One region of the Enterobacter sp. Li2LvB3 genome, then DNA from elsewhere that is predicted to be linked to it. Evidence: predicted binding sites of a transcription regulator. Region 1 holds the regulator's gene; each other region holds the start of a gene.
The links. Region 1 encodes LexA, which represses DNA repair genes until DNA is damaged. Its sites were predicted from a motif close to TNCTGTATGTACATACAGNA; they were not measured.

Region 1 (4,505 bases):
AAGTAGAATCATCCGCGCCTTCCACATCGCGCCAGTGTCGAATACAGTCAGGTCTTTTCATTAGGTGTTTCCCCGAATTTCAATGCCTCAGGTATAGCACACCTGGCGGTTCTCGGTGTTTTTAACAGAACATGATAAAGTGAGGGTTTTCCATCCCATATACAGCCGAGGTGCTAAATGGATAAGTCCACAAAAGAGCTGCTGGCGCAAGCTGAAAAGCTCTGTGCGCAACGCAATGTGCGCCTGACCCCACAGCGCCTTGAAGTATTGCGTCTGATGAGCCTGCAACAGGGCGCCATCAGTGCGTATGATTTACTCGACCTGCTGCGCGCAAGCGAGCCGCAGGCCAAGCCGCCTACCGTCTATCGCGCGCTGGATTTCCTGCTGGAGCAGGGCTTTGTGCACAAGGTCGAATCAACAAACAGCTATGTGCTGTGCCATTTATTTGATCAGCCTACCCACACCTCGGCCATGTTTATCTGCGACCGCTGCGGCGTGGTGAAAGAAGAGTGTGCAGAAGGTGTTGAAGACATTATGCATACGCTGGCAGCCAAAATGGGCTTCGCCCTGCGCCATAATGTGATTGAAGCACACGGATTATGCTCTGCGTGCGTGGAGGTCGAATCATGCAGCCATCAGGATGCGTGCCAGCATGACCACTCCATTCTGGTAAAGAAAAAACCGCGCTAACGGCAAAAGATAAGGCGGCTCAGGGCCGCCCTCAGGGTGTACATCCTTGTACTTGCGGGTATTACCGGTCTACCAGCGATAGTCGTTACGCTTTTCCCAGTCGCCGACTTCTTTCTCCGCCTGATCTTTGGCGTAGCCATAGCGTTCCTGAATTTTACCGACAAGCTGATCGCGCTTTCCTTCGATGACCGTCATATCGTCATCTGTCAGCTTACCCCATTGCTCTTTCGCTTTACCTTTGAACTGTTTCCAGTTGCCGCTGATTTCGTCTTTATTCATCATCAGGTCCTCATCGTTAAAGAGTGAAAGGGCCGCCCAAAACCTTCATTTCATGCTGGACGTGATAACAATTTTAGTTGAGCATCTGGCACTCAGGAATTTATTCAGAATCTTTTACCATCAGGAGATGTCGTGACGAGATGAAAGCCAGGTATTATTTTTCCAGTGACGACGCCAGATAAACGCCAGCGAAAGGCCACGAAGAAGAAGAAAGACCGCGAGGGCCAGCCATAACCCATGATTCCCCAGATACGGCACCGTGAGCAGCGTTAAACCAAACCCACCCGCCGCGACCGCCATGCTGTTACGCATTTCCGCGCCACGCGTTGCGCCAATGAACATCCCGTCGAGTAAATAACACCAGACGCCCACAACCGGTAAGATCACCTGCCAGATGATGTAGTGGCTTGCCAGCTCACGCAGTGCAGGTAATGACGTGAGCAGCGCAACAATATACTCACCAAAGCAGGCGTAGATGAGTGCAAATGCCAGCGCCACCAGCCCAGCCTGACGACATGCAGCACGCCAGACATCATGTAATTGCCCGCTTTCGCGCGCGCCATACGCTTGCCCGGAATGGGCTTCTACCGCGTAGGCAAAGCCGTCGAGGGCATAGGCGGTAAAGGTCAGCAGCGTCATTAACACCGCGTTGACAGCAACGATTTCCGGGCCAAGCCGCGCGCCAAAGACCGTCAGTGTGCCAAAGCACAGTTGCAGCAAAAGCGAGCGCAGCATGATGTCGCGGTTAAGCGCCAGCAGCTTGCGGATATTGCCGCGCCAGGCAGCCTTCAGCAGTGCAGGTGTTATGCCCCGCATAACCAGAACACGCCAGACCATCCACAACCCGATAATCAGCGTGCCGTACTCGGCAATAGCCGTTGCCAGCGCCGCGCCCTGCACATTCATGTGCAACCCCATAACCAGCCAGAGGTCGAGCACTATGTTCAGGACGTTCCCGACAACCAGCAGGATAACGGGAGCACGGGCATACTGAACGCCCAGCAACCAGCCCAGCAGAACCAGATTCGCCAGAGATGCCGGTGCGCTTAGCCAGCGAATATCAAGGAAAAGCCGTGCCTGCTCCAGCACCGCTTCACTGCCACCTACAATGTGTAATGCCAGCTCAATCAGTGGTGTACGCAGCAGAACGATAAGTACACCCGCACCCAGCGCCAGAATTAACGGCTGTACCAGCGCACGCGCCAGACGCAGGGGATCTTTTGCGCCAAACGCCTGTGCCGTTAACCCGGTGGTGCTCATGCGTAAAAAAAGCAGCAGCATAAAGAGGAAGCTGGTTGCCGTTGCGCCAATCGCCACGCCACCCAGATACACCGGTGAATCCAGATGACCAATAACCGCCGTATCGACCAGCCCCAACAGCGGAACGGTGATATTGGAAAAAATCATCGGCAGTGCAAGACGCCACAATGCCTTATCGGAAGCAGTCAGCAGTGACATGAAAAATACCGGGAGTGGGAAATGAATCAGGCTACGGAGGCTCCGTAGCCTGTCAGGGGGAGATTACAGCCATTCTCCGTTGCGGATGACGCCAACCGCCAGACCTTCAATGGAGAAGTTATGTTCGCGAAGATCCACCACGATTGGAGAGAATTCGCTGTTTTCCGGCAGCAGTTGCACAGTATTGCCCTGTTTTTTCAGGCGCTTAACGGTAACTTCGTCATCAATACGCGCCACCACCACCTGGCCGTTGCGCACATCCTGAGTCTTATGAACCGCCAGCAGATCGCCATCGAGAATACCGATATCTTTCATGGACATGCCGCTAACGCGCAGCAGGAAATCTGCACTCGGTTTGAACATGCCAGGATCGACCTGATAGTGACCTTCAATATGCTGTTGTGCGAGCAAAGGTTCACCTGCCGCGACACGGCCAACCAGCGGAATGCCCGTCTCTTCTTCTACCAGCAGACGGATGCCGCGTGAAGCGCCAGAAACAATCTCAATCACGCCTTTACGCGCCAGCGCTTTAAGGTGTTCCTCGGCAGCATTTGGAGAACGGAAACCCAGACGCTGCGCGATTTCCGCACGCGTAGGTGGCATTCCTGTCTGGCCGATATGATCCCGGATGAGATCAAACACCTCTTGCTGCCTGGTCGTTAACGCTTTCATTCCGCCCCCTGGGTGTATATACAGTTATGCTGTGAGTATATACAGTCAAAGGTGATTTTGGAACCAAAAACTGCACAAAAAACCAGGGACTTAATTATTCCTCGAGGCTCATCGGAAATGCGACCAAAGCAGCGTGACCCAGGTGATAACCGCAGTGATAATCGCCAGCAACACGGCGGCAGACCCCATATCTTTTGCACGACCAGAGAGCTCATGGAAATCAGAGCCAATACGATCAACTACCGCCTCAATAGCGCTATTGAGAATTTCCACTATCATCACCAGAAGCACAGAACCAATAAGAAGAACGCGCGTTATGGCATCAACATCAAGGAAACAGGCAATGATTACCGCAACGATTGCGGCAACGCCTTCCTGACGAAAAGCGGCTTCATTGATCCACGCGGCACGGAAACCTTTCCATGAATAGCCGGCAGCTTTGATGATTCGGGTTAACCCAGTGGTATTATTGGCCATTAAAAGAACCTTTTATTAGAAATAGCGTCAGTAACTATAGACGCAGTGCGTTTACTGCCGCCTGAAGTATGACGGGTAACAACAGAAATTTTGCGCGCTTTCTGTTATCCTTGCGCCGCAATTGCATTATTAACCAGAGGCTTTACATCGTTTATGTCCGGCTGGCCACGAATTTACTACAAATTACTTAATTTACCATTAACCGTTCTGGTAAAAAGCAAGTCTATCCCAGCAGAACCCGCGCTGGAATTAGGGCTCGATACCTCTCGCCCTATTATGTATGTTTTGCCTTACAACTCGAAGGCAGACTTGCTCACGCTCCGCGCCCAGTGTCTGGCGCATGATTTACCCGATCCGCTTGAACCACTGGAGATCGACGGTACTCTGCTGCCGCGCTACGTGTTCATTCACGGCGGGCCGCGTGTGTTTACCTATTACACGCCAAAAGAAGAGTCCATCAAGCTGTTCCACGACTACCTCGATCTACACCGCAGCAATCCTGATTTGGATGTGCAGATGGTGCCGGTATCGGTGATGTTTGGTCGTCGCCCAGGTCGCGAAAAAGGGGAAGAAAACCCACCGCTGCGGATGCTCAACGGTATCCAGAAATTCTTCGCGGTGTCCTGGCTTGGTCGCGATAGCTTCGTGCGTTTCTCTCCTTCTGTGTCGCTGCGCCGTATGGCAGATGAACACGGTACGGATAAAATCATCGCGCAAAAACTGGCTCGCGTGGCACGTATGCACTTTGCGCGCCAGCGTCTTGCAGCCGTAGGGCCGCGCCTCCCGGCGCGTCAGGACCTGTTCAATAAATTGCTGGCGTCTAAAGCCATTGCCCGCGCCGTGGAAGACGAAGCGCGCAGCAAGAAGATTTCGCATGAGAAAGCACAGCAGAACGCCATCGCATTGATGGAAGAGATCGCCGCGAACTT
Region 2 (4,505 bases), on a different contig from region 1:
CTGCAACTGGTCAAAAAAGAGCCCATCGGCCCGGTCGCCGCCTTCACTCCGTGGAATTTCCCGGCCATTACCCCGGCACGCAAATTATCAGCAGCACTGGCCGCAGGTTGTAGCGTGATCCTGAAACCCGGTGAAGAGAGCCCGGCGACGGCGCTGGCGCTGGCACGTTGCCTGGATGATGCCGGTTTGCCTAAAGGCGTACTGCAAATTGTGTTTGGCGTGCCAGATCAGGTTTCCGCCACTCTTATCGCCTCACCGGTTATTCGCAAAGTGGCATTCACCGGTTCTGTACCGGTAGGTCGGCTACTGTCTCAGCGTGCCGCCGCTGGTGTTAAACCGATTACCCTGGAACTGGGCGGCCATGGGCCGGTACTGGTCTTTGCAGATGCTGATATTGACGCGGCGGCGGCTGGCGGGGCGGCTAACCGGTTCCGGGGCACCGGCCAAATCTGTATATCTTCAACCCGCTTTCTGATTCAGCGTGGTGTTTACACGCAGTTTGTCGAACGCTTCGTGAGTGCGACGGAGCAACTTGTTATCGGCGATGGCATGGCGGAAAACACGCAGGTGGGGCCACTGGCGAATATCCGCCAGCTGGAAAAAATGGAAGCGCTGATTGCCGATGCTGTCGCGCAGGGTGCGAAAGTGCTCACTGGCGGGAAACGGCTCAACCGTCCGGGCTTTTTCTTTGAACCCACGGTGCTTGCCGATGTGCCGATGGAGGCGCGGATCATGCACGAAGAACCCTTTGGCCCGATTGCCGTTATGCGTCCGTTCGACGTGCTTGAGGATGGGCTGGCAGAAGCAAACCGCCTGCCGTATGCCCTGTCAGCTTACGCTTTTACGCGTGACGCCCGTACCGTGCTGGATGTTGGCGATGGCCTTGAAGCCGGAATGATCGGCATTAATCAGTACCGCATGGTGGCGACGGAACTGCCTTTCGGCGGCATGAAAGAAAGTGGGCATGGATCTGAGGGTGGCCGGGAAGGTATCGGCCATTACCTGGTGAATAAATTCATCAGCCAAATCTAAAACACACTGGCACTAATAACAGAATATAAGAGGAACTGACCATGAAACCTGTTGATTTTACTCGTCCGCGTGAAGCTGCCCGCGCATTTACCCCTAAACTTTCCGACTTCGTTGAGCAACCGCTGTATTCCGATGTCTGGACAGATCCGGACCTGGCACCGCGCGACCGTAGTCTGGTTACCATCGCCTGTCTCATTGCGCTGAATCACTCCAATGAGCTACCGGCCCACTTGCGTCGCGGCATTGAAAACGGTCTGACCAAAACAGAAATTTCCGCCCTGATTACGCACATGGCGTTTTACGCAGGCTTTCCGGCAGCGATTACCGCGTCTGGCTATGCCAACGCCACGTTTGACGAACAGGCCTGAACGACGGGTTATCCATCTTCTTATTTCAGGAAACAGAACCATGAAAGCAATCACTTTTGATCAATTCGGTCCGGCAGATGTACTTCGCATCAGTGAAGTCGCAGACCCACAGTTGCGCCCCAATGATCTGCTGGTCCGCACGCGGGCCGCGGGAGTTAATCGGGCCGACCTCACCCACAGACGCGGCGGGTATGGCCGTCCTGATTTTGGCGACTCGACGATTATGGGGCTGGAAATCGCCGGTGACGTTATTGCCGTCGGGGAGAATGTAAAAGGCTATAACGTGGGTGACCGTGTTATGGGTATCGTCGGGGGCGGGGCTTACGCGGAAATGGCCCGTATCGATTACCGGATGGCTATGCCAGTGCCGGAAGGTATGGACTATATCCATGCGGCGGCCATTACCGAGGTCTTTGTAACCGCCCATGAAGCACTTATCCATCTGGGGAAACTGAAACCCACGGAAACGGTACTGATCCACGCCGGGGCCGGCGGTGTGGGAGGTGCCGCCGTGCAACTGGCGCACGCGACAGGCGCGACGGTAATCACCACCGCGAATGCTGCAGCACACGATCTCGTTCGCCATCTGGGTGCTGATCACGCCATTGATTACGTGACAGAAGACTTCTCGGAAGTTGTCGCCAGCATTACGGATAACAAGGGGGTCGATCTTATTCTCGATTTTATTGGCGCGCCTTATTTTGAACGAAACGTGAATGCACTCAACTTTGGTGGACGTCTGGTGCAGATTGGCATCATGGGGGGGATTGAAAACGCGAAGATACCGCTGGATCGGGTGTTGTACCGCCATCTGCAGATTATCGGTACGGTAATGAAATCGCGTTCGCAAGAAGTGAAACATGAGATGTCCCGCCGCTTTAGAGAGTGCTGGTTAACTCGCTTCGGTAAGGATGGGCTGAACCCGGTGATTGACAGCGTATTCCCGCTGGCGGAAGCCAGTAAAGCTCACCAGCGTATGGAAGATGGCCTTAACGTCGGAAAAATTGTGCTGACGATGTAGATGACGCGAACGAGAAGGCTTTTTTCCTGCCTTTTCGTCGCAACCCCTTGGCTGTTCGATGTCAGAGGATGAATCAAGTACTGCCATAAAAAACATCACTATAGGGCTAAAAGTGATATCAGAGTATTGCTGTTACTCTGCTTGTCAAAGCGAAGTTCGGATGTCAGGTGGGGTGGGTACGAGTTGTTTCCTTACTCACCCATTGACTGTATACATGTACAGTAGTATTTTTAGGGCCACAGATCAAGCCAAGACTATTTCACATTCTAAGGAAAGGTTATGTTCGTAGAACTCGTTTACGACAAACGCAATTTCGAAGGCCTGCCAGGTGCAAAAAACATCATTCTGGATGAGTTAACAAAGAGGATTTGCCGCGTTTTCCCGGATGCAGACGTTCGCGTTAAACCAATGATGACGCTTCCAGCGATCAACACTGATGCGAGCAAGCATGAAAAGGAACAGATAAGCAGGGTCGTGCAGGAGATGTTTGAAGAAGCTGATATGTGGCTTGAAGCTTAGTCTTCACTTGATGGTCTTCAATACCAGCAGGCAGTCAATTGATGATATGCCTGCCTGTAAACCGTGACTTTCCGCTCGCCGGAAATTTCTTGTATAAAGTGCAAAACGGCAACATCGTAAATGAGCGTCATCTGTTTTCTGTCCAGTCCGTTGGCAACCAGCCTACCGGCCAGCGCCGGGATGATATTGCAAAAATGAAATCCTCAGATATCAAAGACGGTTACCTGCATAGTTTCACGAACAGCATTCATTATCAGAGCGTCTTGAGCGAGGGAAAGAGTGTACCAGGCTTGTCATTTAATTTTTGAATATCCCTTGCGTACCAGAGCATGAAGTTTTGATGATTGAGGTCATTAAAAAGGCAGGTATTTTGGAGAAAAGTTTTGGAGAGGTTTTGGAGAAAGAAAAAGAACTATATATTCCAGCCCGTTAAATCCACATACACCTTCTGAGTTCAGAGGCACAGTCATGACATGGCATCATTTCAAACAGACTTACCTGGTTAAGTTCTGGTCTCCGGTTCCGGCGGTTATCGCCGCGGGCATTCTCTCTACCTACTATTTCGGGATCACCGGCACCTTCTGGGCGGTAACGGGTGAGTTTACCCGTTGGGGTGGGCAATTATTACAGCTCGCGGGCGTGCATACCGAAGAGTGGGGCTATTTTAAACTGATTCATCTGGATGGTACTCCCCTGACCCGTATCGACGGGATGATGATTATCGGCATGTTTGGGGGCTGTTTTGCTGCCGCGCTGTGGGCAAACAACGTGAAGCTACGAATGCCAAAAAGCCGGATCCGCATTATGCAGGCCGTCGCAGGCGGTATTATCGCAGGCTTTGGCGCCCGCCTGGCGATGGGCTGCAACCTGGCAGCCTTCTTTACCGGTATTCCTCAGTTTTCACTTCATGCCTGGTTCTTTGCCGTGGCAACGGCCATTGGCTCTTACTTTGGCGCGCGCTTTACGCTACTGCCCTTCTTCCGCATTCCGGTGAAAATGACCAAAGTCAGCGCCGCCTCGCCACTGACACAAAAACCCGATCAGGCGCGTCGTCGATTTCGACTCGGGATGCTGGTCTTTTTCGCCATGCTGGCCTGGGCATTATGCACCGCCCTTAACCAGCCGAAACTGGGCCTGGCAATGCTGTTCGGCGTTGGATTTGGCTTACTGATAGAGCGTGCGCAGATCTGCTTCACTTCAGCATTTCGCGATATGTGGATAACCGGCCGTACAATGATGGCAAAAGCCATTATTGCCGGGATGGCGGTCAGCGCTATCGGTATTTTCAGTTACGTACAGCTCGGCGTTGAACCGAAAATCATGTGGGCTGGTCCCAATGCGGTGATCGGCGGTTTACTGTTTGGTTTCGGGATTGTGCTGGCCGGTGGATGTGAAACGGGCTGGATGTATCGTGCGGTAGAAGGCCAGGTGCATTACTGGTGGGTTGGACTGGGCAATGTGATTGGCTCTACGGTGCTGGCGTACTTCTGGGATGATTTATCCCCGGTTCTGGCAACCAACTGGGACAAGGTTAACCTGCTGAACACCTTTGGTCCGCTGGGCGG
Region 3 (4,505 bases), on a different contig from region 1:
CGGGTATTGAGGTGTCGGTTGAGGAGCTGCTGAAGTATATCGACCCCAATGCTGCCATGACCCTTGTCACCAGCCTGCTGGCGCAGCTTTCGAATGCTATGACGTCTATTTTCCTGCTGTTTTTGACGGTGGTCTTCATGCTGCTTGAAGTGCCGCAACTGCCGGCAAAGCTGCAACAAATAATGACCCGCCCTGTGGAAGGCATGGGTGCTATCCAGCGTGCGCTGGACAGCGTTTCGCGCTATCTGGTGCTGAAAACAGCCATTAGCCTGGTCACGGGGCTGGTTGTCTGGGGGATGCTCGTCGCGCTGGATGTGCGTTTTGCGTTCGTATGGGGGCTGCTGGCCTTTGCGCTTAACTATATTCCCAATATCGGCTCGGTGCTGGCGGCTATTCCGCCCATCCTTCAGGTGCTGGTCTTCAGCGGGTTTTACGATGCACTCATTTTACTGGCGGCCTACCTGCTGATTAACCTGGTCTTCGGCAACATCATGGAGCCGCGAATGATGGGGCGCGGGCTTGGGCTTTCCACCCTGGTGGTGTTTTTGTCCCTGATTTTCTGGGGCTGGCTGCTCGGCCCGGTCGGCATGTTGCTTTCCGTACCGTTGACCATCATTGTGAAAATTGGTCTGGAGCAAACGGCGGGTGGGCAAAGCATCGCCATTTTGCTCAGCGACATGAGCCATAAGTAAGTGTGGCCCCTGCCTGCCAGGGGCTTACAGGTTCATATCCAGCAGCGGTTTACTGACTCGCCCGGTTTTAGCGCGCCGGGCGCAGTGAGATGCAGTCTGGCTACTATATTATGATTTTATACGTCTTACAGATAACATCAGTTACCAATATTACACAGGGCCTGAGCTATTTTTTCTTCTGCGTGGAAGTAGTTAATTGTAAGTAGTGCGACACCGACAACAATTGCAACAGGAATAACAGGTGAAGCTGCCGCAAGAACATATTTAACGAGCCCATAGCCTAACAATCCCCCCGTAACCAGTACTGCTTTCGAAACATCTGAAGAAACTTCACAATGCCTTATTGACCTCTGATTCAGTAACTACCGTACCACCGGCAAATCCGCATACTTTGTCGTATAAGACGGGGACAGCATCTCACGCTTCATCGACCAGGCTTTCTCGATCCCCTGCCCGGCAAACCAGACTTTCCCTTTCCCGGAATGATTTAACCTGTCTATCGCCTCCATCAATGCCATGCTATTGGCACGCGGGCGGTTGTCATCGAACAAATTAAGCTGTGCGACACCGCAGCTGAAAAAGTCGGCCAGCATCACTCCCGCTTTCATATAGCGATATCCATCGAGCCATATCCGCTCTAATGCTTGCGTAGCGGCACGGATGATATCGCGTGAGTCATTGCTCGGTGTCAACAGGGTGACAGAAGCCTGATTGCCGTAATACACCTCATTCTCCGCATGAGGGCTGGTCCGCAGAAATACACTGATGAAGCGACAATACTGACGCTCGCCACGCAGTTTTTCCGCTGCACGTTCGGCGTAAGCGCAAATCGCCTGATGCATCTCAACGTATTGCGTAATGCGGTGCCCAAAAGAGCGGCTACAGATGATTTGTTGCTTTGTGGGAGTAAATTCTTCCAGGTTAAGGCAACGCTCACCGCGAAGTTCACGAACCGTGCGATCCAGAACCACGTTGAAATGTTTCCTTATTACCCACGAAGAGCTGTCGGCCAGCTCAAGCGCCGTGGTTATGCCCATCGTGTTTAGCTTTTTGGTTATCCGCCGCCCAACCCCCCATACCTCTTCCACCGGCACGGCGGCCAGCAGTTTGCGCTGGCGATCGTGGTCTGACAAATCAACAACACCGCCCGTGCTGCGCCATTTCTTCGCTGCATAGTTCGCAAGCTTCGCCAGCGTCTTCGTCTGCGCAATCCCTACGCCTACCGTCAGCCCGGTATTTTTCAGTACCTGGTTGCGCATCTGATGCCCGAAAATATCCAGTGGCATACAGCTGTCGATGCCCGAGACATTCACGAACGCCTCATCAATGGAATAGATCTCTATCGCCGGGGAAAGATCGGTCAACGTCTGCATCACGCGACTGCTGAGATCGGCATACAGCGCGTAATTCGAGCTAAACACGTAGACCCGTGACGGATAGCGTTTCTCCTTGAACTTAAAGTACGGTTCGCCCATTTTGATCCCCAGCTGCTTTGCCTCACGTGAAAGCGAAATAATGCAGCCATCGTTATTGGATACCACCACAATAGGCTTTCCCTGAAGATCGGGACGAAAAACCGTCTCGCAGGACGCGTAGAAGCTGTTGACATCAACCAGTGCGAACATGGTTATACATTTCCGGGCCACCCACGCGATGGCTTTTTACCCCACCAGAATGTTGATGTGTTTTAAGCGTATGCGTCACCACACCGAAGATTTGCAGCTCCTCTTCGGAGTGAAACGTAATAGGCTGATAGCGAGCATTGTGGGGAAGCAATCTTAAGACCGGCCGGGTTTGTAGCTCTTTTACCGTAAACTCCCCGTCCACCGCCGCCACAACAATGTCGCCATGTCCCGCCGTTAACGAACGGTCAACCACCAGCAGATCGCCATCGCCGATCCCGGCCCCGATCATGGAATCCCCGCTGACTTTCACGAAATACGTCGCACTGGGGTGTTTTACCGCCAGCTTGTTCAGGTCGATACGGTCTTCAACGTAATCCTGCGCAGGGCTTGGAAAACCACAGGCAACGCGCTCCAGAAACAGCGGTAACTCCATGTCCTGCCGGGGATAATACGAAAAGAGAGTGCTCATCATTGCCTTTCCTGCCATATACTGTATATACATACAGTATTACGTATTATGGGTAAGGATCAAGGCACTTTCCGGGCGATCGCGCAAACACGTTGATGTGTGAAGGGATTTAATCCTGCACCTCATCCGGTCGGTTACTCCACCATGACTTTCACTTTAGGCTTCGACAGCAAAATTTGTATCAGCTCCGTAAACGGAACAGGCTTAAAGAAGTAATACCCCTGCTGGAAGACGATATTATTCCGGTTGAGGTAATCAAGCTGCGCTTTGGTTTCCACACCTTCGGCGACAATACTTATCGAGAGTTTACGCGCCAGATCCAGCACACAATCCAGGATCCGGGTGGATTCCTCATGCTCATTGACCCGGCTGACGAAGCTATGGTCAATCTTGATGTAATCGATATGCAGATCGTGCAGGTAAGAGAGCCCTGAATACCCGGTTCCGAAGTCATCCAGCGCGATGGCAAAACCATTTTCGTGCAGCGCATTCAGGGTATGAACCAGGTGTTCGTCAATATCCAGCGGTTCACGCTCCGTGACTTCAATCACCAGGTTCAAATCTTTGCGCTCAAAGCGGCTTTTGTAGTTCAGGCACTCATCCATAAAGGTGGGCATGGCAATATGAGATGCACTGAAGTTAATCCCCACATGGAAACCCTCCGGCAGCTTGCTGGAAATAGCATTCATCTGTATCACCACCTGCGCCATCAGGCTGCGCGTCAACGGTACAATCAGGCCGGATTTTTCAGCAAGCGGGATAAACGAGGCCGGGGAAATATAGCCCGCTTTCGGGTGTTTCCATCTCGCCAGTACCTCCACGCCCCGCAGGGTGCCCTCACGGCCATTAACAACGGGCTGATAAAACGGGATAATTTCCCCCTTTGCGATGGCGCGCTGTAGCGACTCCTCAGGCGGCGTACTTTTATTCAGATATTTATACAGCGCGTAAGCACCGAGACAGGCTACCAGCAGTAAAAAAAACAGGATGCCTGCACCCTGACTTATCAGCCTCTGCACGCTGAATAACGGAGGATAGTTATACTCAATACTGTAGGGATAATCTTTGGCTTCAAGCCGCCCGACATGCTTGCCTTTATTGTTTACCGGCGCGGCATCACCAGACAGGCCCAGCACGGTGTCACCAACCCTTAACCGATAACTGACGTCTTTTATCGAAATACCCAGGGCGTCGCGGATATGGCGATCGCTGACCGTGATCCCAATGCGGCTGTCATCAACTACCGTCTGAAACAGCAGTACGGGTAAACCGTTTACCGTCTCTTTTGCTGGCAGCAGCATCAATGGCAAATCAGGTAATCTCATCACATTAACCAACAGCACACGGTTATCCGGCAGGGATGAACACGCTATTTGCCCATGCGTGAGAATGAAAATAGTCCTGAGATGAGGTTGTAGCGCCGCCTCAGTGCCAAGCCGGTATTGCCCTTCCTCATCACAGCCTGCTCCGGCGACATTCATCGCCGTCCGGGTGGCGCGCTGAGCTTCACCCAGGATCGTATTCATATTCTTTACGACATACTTCGCCCCCGTCATGCTGTCGGCCCGTGCGGAATACCAGAGCTGGGTATTCAGAATAAAAATACCCATGATAAACAGGGCCAGAGCGGCAGCAGCAGGAACAATAAAATGACGCATTAACGTATCCTGGGCACGAGTGAGTAAGATGACGCTGACGGCATTTACGGCGCTTAATGGT
Region 4 (4,505 bases), on a different contig from region 1:
GCGGGCTTGCCCTGTATCCAGGCGGGACCCGCTTGCTGGAGCCTGTCGAGCACCTGGCGGCGAATTTCGAAGCGTATATGCTGTCCGGCGTGGAACCCGACACGTTCACGCAGCCAGACCACCCAGGCGCGCAGAACAAAGATCAGGACTAATACGATAAAGGGCATCAGAAGCGCTTCGCGCGGGATGTTCTCCATGATCATATGATTGAGAATGCGGGCCAGCAGCCATGCCTGGGCAACAATCAACAGACCGCTGATAAGTCCCAGCAGACGGGAAATATTCAGCCAGCGGCGGGAAATAACGCTTTGCTTTTTAAGCCAGCGAGTTAACTCTTGTTGACGGGTTTTTTCCATTGCGTACTTTGCAGGTGACGTTATTAGAAATTGGGCACGGCAATGTTACAACGGAGAGACAATAAAGGCGACTTATCGCCGCCTTTATTTACGTTTGTTACTGACTTGTAAAGATTATTTACCTGTTTCAGCCAGCCCATCAAGGTAACGTTCAGCGTCCAGCGCGGCCATACAGCCGGTGCCAGCAGAGGTGATCGCCTGACGGTAAATATGGTCCATCACGTCACCCGCAGCGAAGACGCCTGGGATGCTGGTCTGGGTCGCGTTACCGTGAATACCGGACTGCACTTTGATGTAGCCGTTTTCCAGCTCCAGCTGACCGTCAAAGATAGCGGTATTCGGGCTATGGCCGATAGCCACAAACAGGCCCGCCACTTCCAGTGATTCCACGTGGTCGGTGTTCTGCGTATCGCGGATGCGCAGGCCAGCAACGCCCATCTGATCGCCCGTCACTTCTTCCAGAGTACGATTGGTGTGCAGCACGATATTGCCGCTCGCCACTTTATCCATCAGACGTTTAATCAGGATCTTCTCTGCGCGGAAGGTGTCGCGGCGATGGATCAAATGCACTTCAGAGGCGATGTTCGCCAGATACAGCGCTTCTTCTACTGCGGTGTTACCGCCACCGATAACCGCGACTTTCTGGTTACGGTAGAAGAAACCGTCACAGGTTGCGCAGGCAGAAACGCCACGGCCTTTGAAGGCTTCTTCAGATGGCAGTCCGAGGTAACGCGCCGATGCACCGGTCGCGATAATCAGCGCATCGCAGGTGTACTCACCGTTGTCGCCTGTCAGGCGGAACGGACGGTTTTGCAGGTCAACCTTGTTGATGTGATCGAACAGAATTTCGGTTTCGAATTTGGTCGCATGTTCGTGCATACGCTCCATCAGCAGCGGCCCGGTCAGGTCGTTCGGGTCGCCTGGCCAGTTTTCTACTTCAGTCGTGGTGGTCAACTGACCGCCTTTTTCCATACCGGTAATCAACACCGGTTGCAGGTTAGCGCGCGCAGCATAGACCGCCGCGGTATATCCCGCAGGTCCAGAACCAAGAATTAGCAGCTTACTGTGTTTGGCCGTGCCCATGAGATCCCCATTGTTGTTGGCAGACATTTGTCAGGATTGTAGGGAATTTGTTGCCGTAAAAAAAGAGCGCAGCAATTTTGATATCGATATGTGCAATAGACACTGGCGATGGATTGAGCGCTATAACATAACGCTTTCTACTAAAAACCGGTTGTTTATAAGGCAATAAAATGAGGATTAATGGTCAGTCGTTATGAATATCCGGCATGTTGTACTAAAAATCGATGTTTTGCTTTGACAATCCCCTGCGCTTTTGCGAAAACATTGAAGGAAGAAAAAAACCGCGTTAACAGTGTGTCGCATAGACATGCACGTAAATGCCATTTTTACCGGGTCAGTGAAATCTACGCATGGTGTGGACAGACGCCATACGTGATGTCGGTGGCGGCCATTTCAGGCACCGGTCTTCTTACCGTAGAACCCGAATCCGCATCGCGTATATTACATAATCAGGCGATGTGATGAATAACGGGTACAGGCTCTGAACAGTGATGTGCACAGGGTCCAGGCAGGAGTAGGGAAGGAATACAGAGAGACAATAATAATGGTAGATAGCAAGAAGCGCCCTGGCAAAGACCTCGACCGTATCGATCGTAACATTCTTAATGAATTGCAAAAGGATGGGCGTATTTCCAACGTCGAGCTTTCAAAACGTGTGGGACTTTCCCCGACGCCGTGCCTTGAGCGTGTGCGCCGACTGGAAAGACAGGGTTTTATTCAGGGCTATACGGCTCTGCTGAACCCGCATTATCTGGATGCCTCACTTCTGGTATTTGTTGAGATTACTCTGAATCGTGGTGCGCCGGATGTGTTTGAGCAATTTAACTCCGCTGTACAAAAACTTGAAGAAATTCAAGAGTGTCACTTGGTTTCCGGTGATTTCGACTACCTGTTGAAAACCCGTGTGCCAGACATGTCCGCCTACCGTAAGCTGCTGGGTGAAACCCTGCTGCGTCTGCCAGGCGTGAACGACACCCGTACCTATGTGGTGATGGAAGAGGTCAAACAGAGCAATCGTCTGGTTATTAAGACGCGCTAACACGGAACAGGTGCAAAATCAGCGTAGTTTGATTACACTCCTGTTAATCCATACAGCAACAGTGCCGGGGATACCCGGCGCTGTTGTCCGTTTTAGCAAACAGGCAGGACATGCCTGATACCTGGAGAGCCTTTCTTGAGCCAGGAATATACTGAAGACAAAGAAGTCACACTATCGAAGCTAAGCAGCGGACGTCGACTCCTTGAGGCGTTGCTGATTGTTATTGCCCTTTTTGCCGTCTGGCTGATGGCAGCCTTACTCAGTTTCAACCCCTCAGATCCGAGCTGGTCGCAAACCGCATGGCATGAGCCTATCCATAATTTAGGTGGCACGCCCGGCGCCTGGCTTGCGGACACCCTGTTTTTCATCTTCGGTGTCATGGCCTATACCATCCCGGTGATCATCATCGGTGGCTGCTGGTTTGCCTGGCGTCATCGTCAGAACGACGAATACATCGATTATTTCGCGGTTTCGCTGCGCCTGATTGGTGCTCTGGCACTGATCCTGACCTCCTGCGGGTTGTCGGCGATTCATGCCGACGATATCTGGTATTTCGCTTCCGGTGGAGTGATTGGCAGTTTGCTGAGCACCGCGCTGCAACCGATGCTGCATAGCAGTGGAGGCACCATTACGCTGCTCTGTATCTGGGCTGCGGGATTAACTCTGTTTACCGGTTGGTCATGGGTGAGCATTGCCGAAAAACTCGGCAGTCTGATCCTTACTATTTTGACGTTTGCCAGCAACCGTACTCGTCGTGATGATACGTGGGTAGATGAAGACGAATACGAATACGAAGATGAGGACGAAGAGGATACCGCTTCAGCTCCGCATCGCGAATCTCGCCGCGCGCGTATTCTGCGTGGCGCGCTGGCGCGCCGCAAACGTGTGGCAGAAAAATTTGCTAATCCGTTAGGACGCAAAACAGATGCTGCGCTCTTCTCCGGCAAACGCATGGATGACGACGAGCAGGTTGAATACCGTGCTGCGGGTGCCCACGTTGACCCTGATGATGTGCTCTTCTCTGGCAGCCGCGCCACTCCAGGTGATTACGACGAATACGACCCGTTGTTAAATGGTCATTCTGTTAGCGAACCTGTCGCGGCGGCAGCTGCGGCAACGACAGCCGCTCAGGCCTATGCTGCGCCTGTTGAGGCAGTCATGCCTTCCGCGCCGGTGTATGAGCCAGAGCCTCTTACCCAGCAACCTGCGGTTGAGTGGCAAGACGCGCCTGCTATCCCTGCACATCAGCCGGTTATTGCCCCTGAACCGCAAAGCTATGCGCCAGCACAGCCGCAGGAACAGTGGCAGCAGCCATACCAGCCGGAACCGGAATACGCGCCGCAGCCGTACGCGGAGTATGAAGCGCCGGTGTCTCAGCCTTATCAGGACTGTGCCCCGGTTGCGGTTGAGCCTGCTCAGCCTGACGCTGAACCGCAAGTTGAAGTGGAAGAGGTCAAACCGACTCGCCCACCAATGTACTATTTTGAAGAAGTTGAAGAACGCCGAGCGCGTGAGCGCGAACAGCTGGCTGCCTGGTATCAGCCCGTACCGGAACCGAAGCAAGAACCTGTGACCAGGGCTCCTTCCGTTACTGTTCCGCTAGTTGACCCAACACCTGTTGTTGCGCCAGTGGCGGAAAGTGTGAAGCACACTACCGCGGCGGCGGCAGTTGCTTCGCCTGTCTTTAGCCTTGCATCTGGTGGCGCGCCGCGTCCACAGGTGAAAGAGGGTATTGGCCCGCAGCTTCCTCGTCCTAATCGCGTGCGTGTTCCTACCCGCCGTGAGCTGGCGTCCTATGGCATCAAATTACCTTCTCAGCGTATGGCTGAGGAGAAAGCGCGTGAATCTGAGTACGAAGATGACGCCGATGAGATGCAGCAGGATGAGCTGGGGCGTCAGTTTGCCGCACAACAGCAGCAGCGTTATGGCGAAGAGTATCAACATGAAGCCCGCCCGACTCATGTTCATGAAGAAGATGAAGACGACGTTGCCGAAGCAGAGTTAGCGCGCCAGTTTGCTGCCACTCA

Region 2: a site for LexA is predicted at 2,626-2,645, ahead of ACS603_RS01990 (DinI-like family protein). Genes of this name have one in related genera too.
Region 3: a site for LexA is predicted at 2,806-2,825, ahead of umuD (translesion error-prone DNA polymerase V autoproteolytic subunit). Genes of this name have one in related genera too.
Region 4: a site for LexA is predicted at 2,517-2,536, ahead of ACS603_RS05565 (DNA translocase FtsK 4TM domain-containing protein). Genes of this name have one in related genera too.

What each region holds. Positions count from the first base shown of each region.
Region 1 covers NZ_JBSICG010000019.1:70,866-75,370, forward strand. Annotated here, with positions in the region: gene ACS603_RS16150 (cupin domain-containing protein) at 1-61, opposite strand, end outside; gene zur (zinc uptake transcriptional repressor Zur) at 178-690, shown strand; gene ACS603_RS16160 (CsbD family protein) at 760-969, opposite strand; gene dinF (MATE family efflux transporter DinF) at 1,090-2,427, opposite strand; gene lexA (transcriptional repressor LexA) at 2,491-3,099, opposite strand; gene ACS603_RS16175 (diacylglycerol kinase) at 3,208-3,576, opposite strand; gene plsB (glycerol-3-phosphate 1-O-acyltransferase PlsB) at 3,730-4,505, shown strand, end outside.
Region 2 covers NZ_JBSICG010000002.1:96,381-100,885, forward strand. Annotated here, with positions in the region: gene ACS603_RS01975 (NAD-dependent succinate-semialdehyde dehydrogenase) at 1-1,032, shown strand, start outside; gene ACS603_RS01980 (carboxymuconolactone decarboxylase family protein) at 1,074-1,400, shown strand; gene ACS603_RS01985 (NAD(P)H-quinone oxidoreductase) at 1,441-2,421, shown strand; gene ACS603_RS01990 (DinI-like family protein) at 2,701-2,940, shown strand; gene yedE (selenium metabolism membrane protein YedE/FdhT) at 3,409-4,505, shown strand, end outside.
Region 3 covers NZ_JBSICG010000003.1:178,002-182,506, reverse strand. Annotated here, with positions in the region: gene ACS603_RS03855 (AI-2E family transporter) at 1-692, shown strand, start outside; gene umuC (translesion error-prone DNA polymerase V subunit UmuC) at 1,055-2,317, opposite strand; gene umuD (translesion error-prone DNA polymerase V autoproteolytic subunit) at 2,301-2,786, opposite strand; gene ACS603_RS03840 (EAL domain-containing protein) at 2,921-4,444, opposite strand.
Region 4 covers NZ_JBSICG010000005.1:8,030-12,534, reverse strand. Annotated here, with positions in the region: gene cydD (heme ABC transporter permease/ATP-binding protein CydD) at 1-356, opposite strand, end outside; gene trxB (thioredoxin-disulfide reductase) at 471-1,439, opposite strand; gene lrp (leucine-responsive transcriptional regulator Lrp) at 1,984-2,478, shown strand; gene ACS603_RS05565 (DNA translocase FtsK 4TM domain-containing protein) at 2,614-4,505, shown strand, end outside.